One region of the Caulobacter sp. P4_E5 genome, then DNA from elsewhere that is predicted to be linked to it. Evidence: predicted binding sites of a transcription regulator. Region 1 holds the regulator's gene; the other holds the start of a gene.

Region 1 (5,054 bases):
GTTCTGGTAGCGGGCCAGGCTCTCGCGGATCGCGGGCGGCGCGACCGGCACGTTCTCCAGGATCTGATTGCCCATCTCGCGGCGTTCGACCGCGCCCTGTTGAGCGAGCGCGGGAACGGCGGCGGCGAGGGCCGCGATGGCGGCCGAGACGGCGAGCAGCTTCTTCATCGGCGAACCCCAAAAGCAAAACGGGCGCGCAGAACCTGTCTGGTTTAGATGCAGCCATCTAAACCAGATAAGCAGGTTCTATCTTCAAGCATTTGGAGCGCGATCGCGCTCCAAGGCGCCCGTCTCTTTATACTTAGGCCGCGGATCAGACCCGCAGCGGCATCAGCACGTACTTCACGCCCGGGTCGACCGGATCGACCACCAGGGTCGGGCTAGCCGGGTCGGCGAAGCGGAACTCTGCCTGCGGGCCGGCGATCTGGCCGCAGACGTCCAGCAGGTAGCGGGCGTTGAAGCCGATCTCGAAGGGCTCGCCGTCGTAATCGACCTCGACCTCTTCGACGGCCTGGCCGGCTTCCATGTTGCGGACGGTCAGGGTGACCCGGCCTGGCTCGATGGCCAGTTTCACCGAACGGCTCTTCTCGGCCGAGATGGTGGCCACCCGGTCGACGGCCTTGGCGAACAGGTCGTTGTCCAGGGTCAGGATCTTGGCGTTGTCGCGCGGGATCACCCGCAGATAGTCCGGGAAGGCGCCGTCGATGACCTTGGAGGTCAGGGCGGCCGCGCCGAACTCGAAGCGGACCTTCTGCGGCGACAGCTGGACGTCGACGTGCTCGCCGGCCGATTCCATCAGGCGGCGGGCCTCGGCGATGGTCTTGCGCGGCACGATCACGCCGGGCAGGCCGACCGCGCCCTCGGGGGCCGGCATCTCGGCCAGGGCCAGGCGGTGACCGTCGGTGGCCACGGCGCGCAGCTTGGTCTCGCCGCCCTCGTTGACCGTGTGCAGATAGAGGCCGTTCAGATAGTAGCGGGTCTCTTCGGTCGAGATCGCGAAGCGGGTCTTGTCGATCAGCCGGATCAGCTCGTTGGTGTCGACCGCGATGCGGTTCGACAGGCCGTCGCTGCTCATCACCGGGAAGTCGCCGGCCGGCAGCACCGGCAGGTTGAAGCGCGAGCGGCCCGCCTGGATCACCAGGCGCGGATCGTCGCCGCTGAAGCTCAGCGAAACGTCGGCGCCGTCGGGCAGCTTGCGGACGATTTCATAGAGCGTATGGGCCGGGGCGGTGATCTGGCCGGGGACGTCGATCTGGGCCAGGCCCTCGTCGATGATCTCCATGTCCAGGTCGGTCGCCGAAAACGACAGCGTGCTGCCTTCCGCCGACAGCAGGATATTCGACAGGATCGGGATGGTGTTACGGCGCTCGACGACGCTCTGCACATGCCCCAGCGCCTTCAGGAGCGCCGCCCGTTCGATCGTAAGCTTCATAATTCGGTCCAGATCGCGCGGGCGGCCAGTGAGAATCGCCCGCTACCCCCGTTGAGAATGGACCGCCGACATTATCGCAAAGCGCGGAGGGGGAAAGGGGGCGCGCCCGTCATTTACGCCCCCTCGCCAGTCAAAAACGCCGGGTTCAGGCCTTCTGGTCGAACGACCCGCCCGAGTTGTCGCCGTCGGCGGCCGCTCCGGCATAGGGATTGGCGCCGCCGGCCGGCTGCTCGCCGGTCGCCGAACCCGTGGACGGACCGGTCGAACCCTTGGCCGCCACGGCGACCATGGCCGGGCGCACCAGGCGTCCCATCAGCTCGTAACCGGCCTGCAGCACGGCGACCACGCCGCCGGCGGCGACCTCGGTCGAAGGCTGTTCGGTCACGGCTTGATGCAGGTGCGGATCGAACTTGTCGCCCTTGGCCGGATCGATTTTCTTCAGGCCGTTGCGTTCGAAGGCGCCTTGCAGCTCCTTCTCGGTCATCTCGACGCCGATGATGAAGTTCTTCACCGCCGCGTCGGTCGACTCCTTGGGACTGTGGGCCGTGGCGCGGGACAGGTTGTCGGCCGCACCCAGCAGGTCGCGGGCGAATTTCTGGATCGCGTAGGCGCGCGCGTCGTTCATCTCGCGCTCGGCGCGGCGCTTGGTGTTCTCGGCCTCGGCGGCGTAGCGCAGGGCCTGCTCCTTCAGAGCGGCCACTTCCAGCTTCAGCGCCTCGATCTCTTGCGACGCGTCGTCGACTTCGAACGGCATCTCTTCCGCCGGCGTTTGCTCGTCGGTCATCTCGTAAAGTCCTTATCCATCCATCATCCGACCGAGCACCCGGGCGGTGTAGTCCACCAACGGAATGACTCGGGCGTAGTTCAATCGCGCCGGACCGATCACGCCGATCGCGCCCAGCACCTTCTGACGCCCCGTCATATAGGGCGCCGCGATCACCGAGGAACCCGAAAGCGAAAACAGGCGCGTTTCGGCCCCGATATAGATGCGAACGCCCTCGGCGTCGCGCACATCGTCGAGCAGGCCGATCAGCTGGCCCTTCTGCTCAAGATCGTCGAACAACTGGCGGACCCGGTCGATGTCCTCGTGGGCCCGGGCGTCGGCCAGCAGGTTGGCCTGTCCCCGCACGATCAGCGAGCGGGCGTCGCCCTCCCCGCCGCTCCAGGCGGCCAGGCCGTCCTCGACCAGGCGCGCGGCGGTCTCGTCCAGCTGGCGGCGGGCGATGTCGAGCTCGGCGCCCATCTCGGTCCGCGCCTCGCTGAGCGTGCGGCCGCGCAGGCGGGCGTTGAGGAAGTTGCTGGCCTCCTGCAGGGCCGAGGGCGTCACGCCCGGGGCCTGGCGCATCAGCCGGTTCTCGACCTGGCCGTCCTCGAACACCATGACCGCCAGCACCTGGCCGCCGCCAAGCGGCACGAACTCCACGTGTTTGACGCCGCCCTCGCGAACGGGCGTGACCACGATGCCGGCCCCGCCGGCCAGGCCGGACAGCACGGACGAGGCCTCGGCCATCGCCTCCTCGAACGAGCGGCCCTTGACCGCCAGCCGCGCCTCGATGGCCCGCTTGTCCTGCTCGGCGATGTCGCCGACCTCCAGCAGGCCGTCGACGAACATGCGCAGGCCCGCGTGGGTCGGCATCCGTCCGGCGCTGGTGTGGGGGGCGTCCAGCAGGCCCAGATGCGCCAGGTCCTGCATGGTGTTGCGGATCGAGGCTGGCGACAGTGCCAGCCCACCGCGCGAGATGGTGCGCGAGCCGACCGGCTCGCCAGTCTCGAGATACGACTCGACGACGCGGCGGAAGATGTCGCGGGCGCGGGCGTCCAGCTCGCCGAGCGCCGGCGCGGGGACGATCGGTCCTGGAAACGGTGGCGTCATTTCAAAACCACTTGGTCAGGACCATGCGCGGCGTGTCGTCTCGAGGCGTGTCGTTTGGGACCCGGTGGTCGAACAAAAGGAGTCGGCCTCTTTCAACTGCGGCTCGCAATAGGATAAGCGGCCCGTCACGCACATTCAAATATCCCCCTTTCTTCCTGAAACCAGGAGTTTCCCATGCGTCCGTCCGAACGCGCCCCCGATCAGCTGCGCGCCGTCACGCTGGAAACCGGCGTCAACCGCTACGCCGAGGGATCCTGCCTGATCAGCTTCGGCCACACCAAGGTGCTGGTCACCGCCACGGTTGAGGAGAATGTCCCAGGCTGGATGCGTAACAAGGGCGCCGGCTGGGTCACGGCCGAGTACGGCATGCTGCCCCGCGCCACCCACACGCGCGGCCGCCGCGAGGCCGCCGCCGGCAAGCAGACCGGCCGAACCCAGGAGATCCAGCGCCTGATCGGCCGCAGCCTGCGGGCCGTCGTCGACCTGAAGGCCCTGGGCGAGCGCCAGATCACCCTGGACTGCGACGTCGTCCAGGCCGACGGCGGCACCCGCACCGCCGCCATCACCGGCGCCTGGGTCGCCCTGCGCCTGGCCACCAAGTATCTGCTGGACGAAGGCGTGCTGAAGACCGACCCGATCGTCGGCCAGGTCGCGGCCGTCTCGTGCGGCGTGTTCAACGACGTTCCAGTCCTCGACCTCGACTATGAAGAAGACTCCACCGCCGAGGCCGACAGCAACTTCGTGCTGACCGGTGTGGGCGACATCGTCGAGATCCAGGCCACCGGCGAGAAGCGCGGCTTCACCCGCGCCGAGTTCGAAGCGCTGTTCGGCCTTGCTGAAAAAGGCATCAACGAACTGTTCGCCCTGCAGCGCGCGGCGATCGGCGGGTAGGCGCCCACTTGTCCGAACGGGGTATCGGTCCCAGATTCCAATCCTGAAGATTAGGAGTCTCGCGTGACCACCCCGTTCGAAGGCCATGAAGTCGAAGCCCGCCTGCGCCCGTCGGCCGAGGCCTATCGCTTCGACCTCGACCATGTGCTCGCCTCGATGGTCGCCTTGGAGGCCACCGTCCCGGGCGACGCCTATACGGCCGCCATCCTGGGCACCGAGCGCATCGGCAACGGCGTCGTCGTCGGTCCCGGCGGCCTCGTCCTGACCATGGCCTATCTGATCACCGAGGCCGAAGAGGTCGTACTGACCCGCAATGACGGCCGCCGTGTGCCCGCCCACGTGCTGGGCCTGGACGTCCGCTCGGGCCTGGGCCTGGTCCAGGCGCTGGAGCCGCTGGACCTGCCGGTGATCGCCATCGGCAGCGCCAAGGACCTCGAAACCGGCTCGCCGATCATCGCCGCCGGCGCTGGGGGCCGAGCCCACGCCGTGGCCGGCCAGGTCCTGGCCCGCATGCCGTTCGCCGGCTACTGGGAATATCTGCTGGACGACGCCATCATCACCGGCCCGGCCCACCCCCACTGGAGCGGGGCGGCGCTGATCGGCCCCAAGGGCGACCTCGTCGGCCTGGGCTCCCTGACCCTGGAGGGGCGCGACAAGGAAGGCCAGGCCAAGCCGATCAACATGTTCGTGCCCGCCGAGCTGCTGCCGCCGATCCTAGACGAGCTGGCCCGCGGCCAGGCCCCGCACCCGCCGCGCCCGTGGCTGGGGATCTTCGCCCAGGAGATGGAAAACCACGTCGTGATCGTCGGCATCTCGCCCAAGGGTCCCGCCGCCCGCGCCGAGCTGCGGGCCGGCGAC
Region 2 (5,054 bases), on a different contig from region 1:
TCCCGCAAGCGGCTCAACGACAAGACCACCATGTGGTCGGTCTACTATCAGAACGACACCCAGTTTCAGCTGCGCTGGGGCGAGGACCCGAACCTCTACCTGGCCTGGGGCTCCAAGGGCGACGCCCTGCGGCTGACGGCCGAGCCGTCCTTCATCAGCGGGTCGAACCAGCCGATCACGCTGTTCACGATCGACGACCTGAACCCCAGCCCGTGGTTCGCGCTGAACAATCACGACAAGAGCAAGGTCGTCGATGTCCGCGAGGAGCTGATGTACGACGGCAACTACATCATCTGCTTCCCGTGGAACGGCGGCGGCAACCAGAAATGGCGCTTCGAGCAGGTGGGGTAGGTCGGTGGCTCGGGCACGAAAAAGGGCGGAGCCTTTCGGCTCCGCCCTCGTCCGTTTCAGTGTTGAGCTGACGTAGGCTTCTTAAATTAGAAGTCCATGTCGCCGCTCGGGATCGGCGTGCCGATCCCGATCCCTTTGAAGGATGGGCGACTTTATGGACTTCCTAGAAGTCCATGTCGCCCATGCCGCCCGGCATGCCGCCGCCCGGAGCGCCACCGGCGTTCTTCTTCGGGGCTTCGACGATGGCGGCTTCCGTGGTGATCAGCAGGCCGGCCACCGAGGCGGCGTCCTGCAGAGCGGTGCGGACGACCTTGGCCGGGTCGATGACGCCGTCGACGATCAGGTCGACATACTGTTCGGTCTGGGCGTTGAAGCCGAAGGTGGCCGAGTCGCTTTCCAGGATCTTGCCGACCACGATCGAGCCTTCGACGCCGGCATTTTCGGCGATCTGACGGATCGGGGCCTGCAGGGCGCGACGGACGATGGCGATGCCGGCCGTCTGGTCGTCATTGTCGCCGACCAGGCTGGCCAGGGCCTTGGAGGCCTTCAGCAGAGCCACGCCGCCGCCGGGAACGATGCCTTCTTCCACGGCCGCGCGGGTCGCGTTCAGGGCGTCGTCGACGCGGTCCTTCTTTTCCTTCACTTCGACTTCGGTCGAGCCGCCGACGCGGATGACGGCAACGCCGCCGGCCAGCTTGGCCAGGCGCTCTTGCAGCTTTTCCTTGTCGTAGTCCGACGTGGTGTCTTCGATCTGGCGCTTGATCTGGGCGATACGGGCTTCGATCGCGTCCTTCTCACCGATGCCGTCCACGATCGTGGTGTCGTCCTTGGTGATCGAGACCTTCTTGGCGCGGCCCAGCATGTCGAGCGACACGTTTTCGAGCTTGATGCCCAGGTCTTCCGACACGACTTGAGCGCCGGTCAGGATGGCCAGGTCTTCCAGCATGGCCTTGCGGCGATCGCCGAAGCCCGGAGCCTTGACGGCGGCGACGCGCAGGCCGCCACGCAGCTTGTTGACGACCAGCGTGGCCAGGGCTTCGCCCTCGACGTCCTCGGCGATGATCACCAGCGGACGGCCCGACTGCACGACGGCTTCCAGCACCGGCAGCAGCGGCTGCAGCGACGACAGCTTCTTTTCGAACAGCAGGATGAGCGGCTCTTCGAGCTGAACTTCCATCTTGTCGGCGTTGGTGATGAAGTACGGCGACAGGTAGCCGCGGTCGAACTGCATGCCTTCGACGACGTCGAGTTCGGTCTCGGCGGTCTTGGCTTCCTCGACGGTGATGACGCCTTCGTTGCCGACCTTGTCCATGGCCTTGGCGATCATCTCGCCAACGTCCTTGTCGCCGTTGGCCGAGATGGTGCCGACCTGGGCGATCTCGTTGTTGGTCGTGACCTTCTTCGACGACGCCTTGATGTCGGCGACGACGATGGCGACGGCCTTGTCGATGCCGCGCTTCAGATCCATCGGGTTCATGCCGGCGGCGACCGACTTGAGGCCTTCCTGGACGATGGCCTGGGCCAGCACCGTGGCGGTGGTGGTGCCGTCGCCGGCCTTGTCGTTGGTCTTGCTGGCGACTTCGCGGATCATCTGCGCGCCGAGGTTCTCGAAGCGGTCAGCCAGTTCGATTTCCTTGGCGACCGAGACGCCGTCCTTGGTCGAGCGCGGGGCGCCGAACGACTTTTCGATGACGACGTTGCGGCCCTTGGGACCCAGGGTCACCTTCACCGCGTTGGCGAGGATGTTGACGCCGCGCAGCATCTTGTCGCGCGCGTCGGAGGAGAAATAGACGTCTTTAGCGGCCATGTTAGAGCCCTTCTAAAAGAGAAACTTGGGTTCGAAAGCGAGTGGGAACGGGGGAGGCTTAGGCCTCGACCACGCCCAGGACGTCGCTTTCCTTCATGATCAGCAGGTCTTGACCATCGACCTTCACTTCCGTGCCCGACCACTTGCCGAACAGGATGCGGTCACCGGCCTTCACGTCCAGGGCGACGATGTCGCCCTTGTCGTTGCGCGCGCCGGGGCCAACGGCGACGACTTCGCCTTCCTGCGGCTTTTCCTTGGCGGTGTCGGGGATGATGATCCCGCCCTTGGTCTTGGTTTCTTCTTCGACACGCTTCACGAGGACGCGGTCGCCCAGGGGACGAAATTTCATTGTTGTTCTCCGTCGGAACGGTTTGTGTAAGGGCTTCGTCAGCGAGGGAGCGGCGCTGTTAGCAGTCGCCCCCCTTGAGTGCCAACGCCGAGCGTGAGTTAGGCAGCGGCCTCATGGGAGTCAAGGACGTCGCTGACGAACTTTTTTCGGCGGGAGCGTTTGATGTTCGATCATGTGGGGTTCGGAGTGGCCGACTTCCAGCGTTCGGCGGCCTTTTATGACGCCGCCCTGGCGCCGCTCGGGATCCGTCAACTCTATGTCGTGCCCAAGGAATTCACCGGCGGCGCCAACGCCGTCGGCTATGGGGCCAAGCGGCCGATGTTCTGGATCTCCGACCGGAACGCGACCCAGGGCAAGCTGCATGTCGCCTTCGCCGCGACGACCCGCGCCCAGGTCGATGCGTTCTACGAGGCGGCGCTGAAGGCCGGTGGTCACGACAATGGCGCGCCCGGACTTCGCCCACATTACGATAAAGACTATTACGGCGCGTTCGTGCTGGACCCGGACGGCTTCAACGTCGAGGCCGTCTGCCGGGCGCCGGAATAGAGCTGGTCCACAAGCGGAGCCTCTGACGCATGTCGAGTTATGTCCTGTCGCTGTTCCTGGCGGTCCTGGCCTGCGTGATCGGCGGGACGCTGGGCGGCATGATCCTGGCGCGGCCGCAGACCATGCTGGGCCTGGCGGGTTTGGCTGACGAGGACACCCCCAAGCCGCCGCTGTTCGCCGAGGGGCGCGCCCTGGGCGGAGTGCTGATCGCCTCGCACGGGGTAGCGGCGCTGTATCTCGGCTATCAGCCGCGGATCGGGGCGGCCATGGCCCTCGCCTTGGCGGTCGCCTGGCTGGGCGCGGCGGCGGGCCGGGCGCTGTCGGCGGCCCTGGACAACCAGGCCGGCCGCTACAACAGCGGCGCGATGATCTTCAACGCCCTGATCGGCATTACCTTGAGCTTGCCGTTCTTCCAGGTCGGCAAGGTGGTGCTGCGCGGCGTGGGCCTGGCCTAGAGAGGCCGAACGCCTTCGTGGGCTAGCAGCCAGCGCTTGCGTTCGATACCGCCGCCATAGCCGGTCAGCGAGCCGTCCATGCCGATCACCCGGTGGCAGGGCGCGACGATGCTCAGGGGATTGGAGCCGTTGGCGTGGCCGGCGGCGCGGACGGCGACGGGGCGGCCGGCGCGGCGGGCCAGTTCGGAATAGGTGATCGTCTCCCCGGCCGGGATTTCCGTCAGCGCCGTCCACACCGCGTGCTGGAAGGCCGTGCCATTGGTCGCCCAGGAAATACGGCGCAGAGCGTCGAACTCGCCGGCGAAATAGGCCGCCATGGCCTCGCGGATCGTGGCGGGCGCCGGGCCCGGCTCCGGCCGTAGCGTGCGGTAATGGGTCCGCAGCAGGCGATCCAACCGGTGTTCGTGGTCATGGAAGTCCAGGGCGCGCAGGGCGCCGTGCTCGTCGGTGACGATCAGCAACTCGCCGATCGGCGAGGGCGCGCGGTCCAGGATCAGGCGGTCGGGACGACTCATGGCGGCGATCATCGCCGGGGGCGGGGAGCGTGTCCGCCCGGAATTTGCGGCGATTGGCGCTGCTTGCCCCCTCCGCGCTTCGCGCTCCTCCCCCGGAGGGGGAAGAAGGATCGCGGCGGCTTCTTCCCCCTCCGGGGGAGGAGGGCCGCAGGCCCGGAGGGGGCAAGTCAGCGAAGGTTTAGCGAATCCCCGGCACCTGTTGCGCGGCTTCCCGCTCGGCCTTCTGCTTGTAGGCCAGATCCCCGTACTTCGACATCTCCGCGCGGGCGATGGTGCGGCAGTGGACCTCGTCCGGGCCGTCGGCCAGGCGCAGGGTGCGGATGCCGGCATAGGCCTTGGCCAGGCCAAAGTCGCTGGTCACGCCGCCGCCGCCGTGGGCCTGGATGGCGTCGTCGATGATCTTCAGCGCCAGGCGCGGGGCCGCGACCTTGATCATGGCGATCTCCAGGCGGGCCGACTTGTTGCCGGCCTTGTCCATCATGTCGGCGGCCTTCAGGCACAGCAGCCGGCACATTTCGATGTCGATGCGGGCCTCGGCGATGCGCTGCTCCCAGACCGAGTGGTCGGAGATGTACTTGCCGAACGCCTTCCGGGTCATCAGCCGCTTGACCATCTTCTCCAGCGCCACCTCGGCCGCGCCGATCGTGCGCATGCAGTGGTGGATGCGGCCGGGGCCCAGACGGCCCTGGGCGATCTCGAAGCCGCGGCCCTCGCCCAGCAGCAGACCATCCTCGATCGGCACGCGGACGTCCTTGAGGATGACCTCGGCGTGGCCGTGCGGCGCGTCGTCATAGCCGAACACCGGCAGCATGCGGACGATCTCGATGCCCGGCGCGTCCAGCGGCACCAGGATCTGGCTTTGCTGGCTGTGGGTCGAGGCGGTCGGGTCGGTCTTGCCCATCACGATCGCGACCTTGCAGCGCGGATCGCCGACGCCCGACGACCACCACTTGCGGCCGTTGATCACATAGTCGTCGCCGTCGCGCTCGATGCTGGTCTCGATGTTGGTGGCGTCCGAGCTGGCCACCGCC

What was found. The regulator HrcA, encoded in region 1, represses chaperone genes, less so after heat shock. The targets are predictions, from matches to a motif close to GTTAGCANTCNNNNNNNNNGANTGCTAAC.
Region 2: the regulator HrcA is predicted to act here: its motif matches at 2,565-2,593, upstream of groES (co-chaperone GroES).

What each region holds. Positions count from the first base shown of each region.
Region 1 covers NZ_JBFUJD010000016.1:25,375-30,428, forward strand. Annotated here, with positions in the region: gene AC1DSO_RS07430 (S9 family peptidase) at 1-168, opposite strand, end outside; gene dnaN (DNA polymerase III subunit beta) at 314-1,432, opposite strand; gene grpE (nucleotide exchange factor GrpE) at 1,578-2,216, opposite strand; gene hrcA (heat-inducible transcriptional repressor HrcA) at 2,229-3,305, opposite strand; gene rph (ribonuclease PH) at 3,480-4,196, shown strand; gene AC1DSO_RS07455 (S1C family serine protease) at 4,260-5,054, shown strand, end outside.
Region 2 covers NZ_JBFUJD010000067.1:14,357-19,410, forward strand. Annotated here, with positions in the region: gene AC1DSO_RS18445 (hypothetical protein) at 1-351, shown strand, start outside; gene groL (chaperonin GroEL) at 515-2,158, opposite strand; gene groES (co-chaperone GroES) at 2,217-2,507, opposite strand; gene AC1DSO_RS18460 (VOC family protein) at 2,670-3,053, shown strand; gene AC1DSO_RS18465 (DUF4345 family protein) at 3,083-3,508, shown strand; gene AC1DSO_RS18470 (methylated-DNA--[protein]-cysteine S-methyltransferase) at 3,505-4,023, opposite strand; gene AC1DSO_RS18475 (acyl-CoA dehydrogenase family protein) at 4,202-5,054, opposite strand, start outside.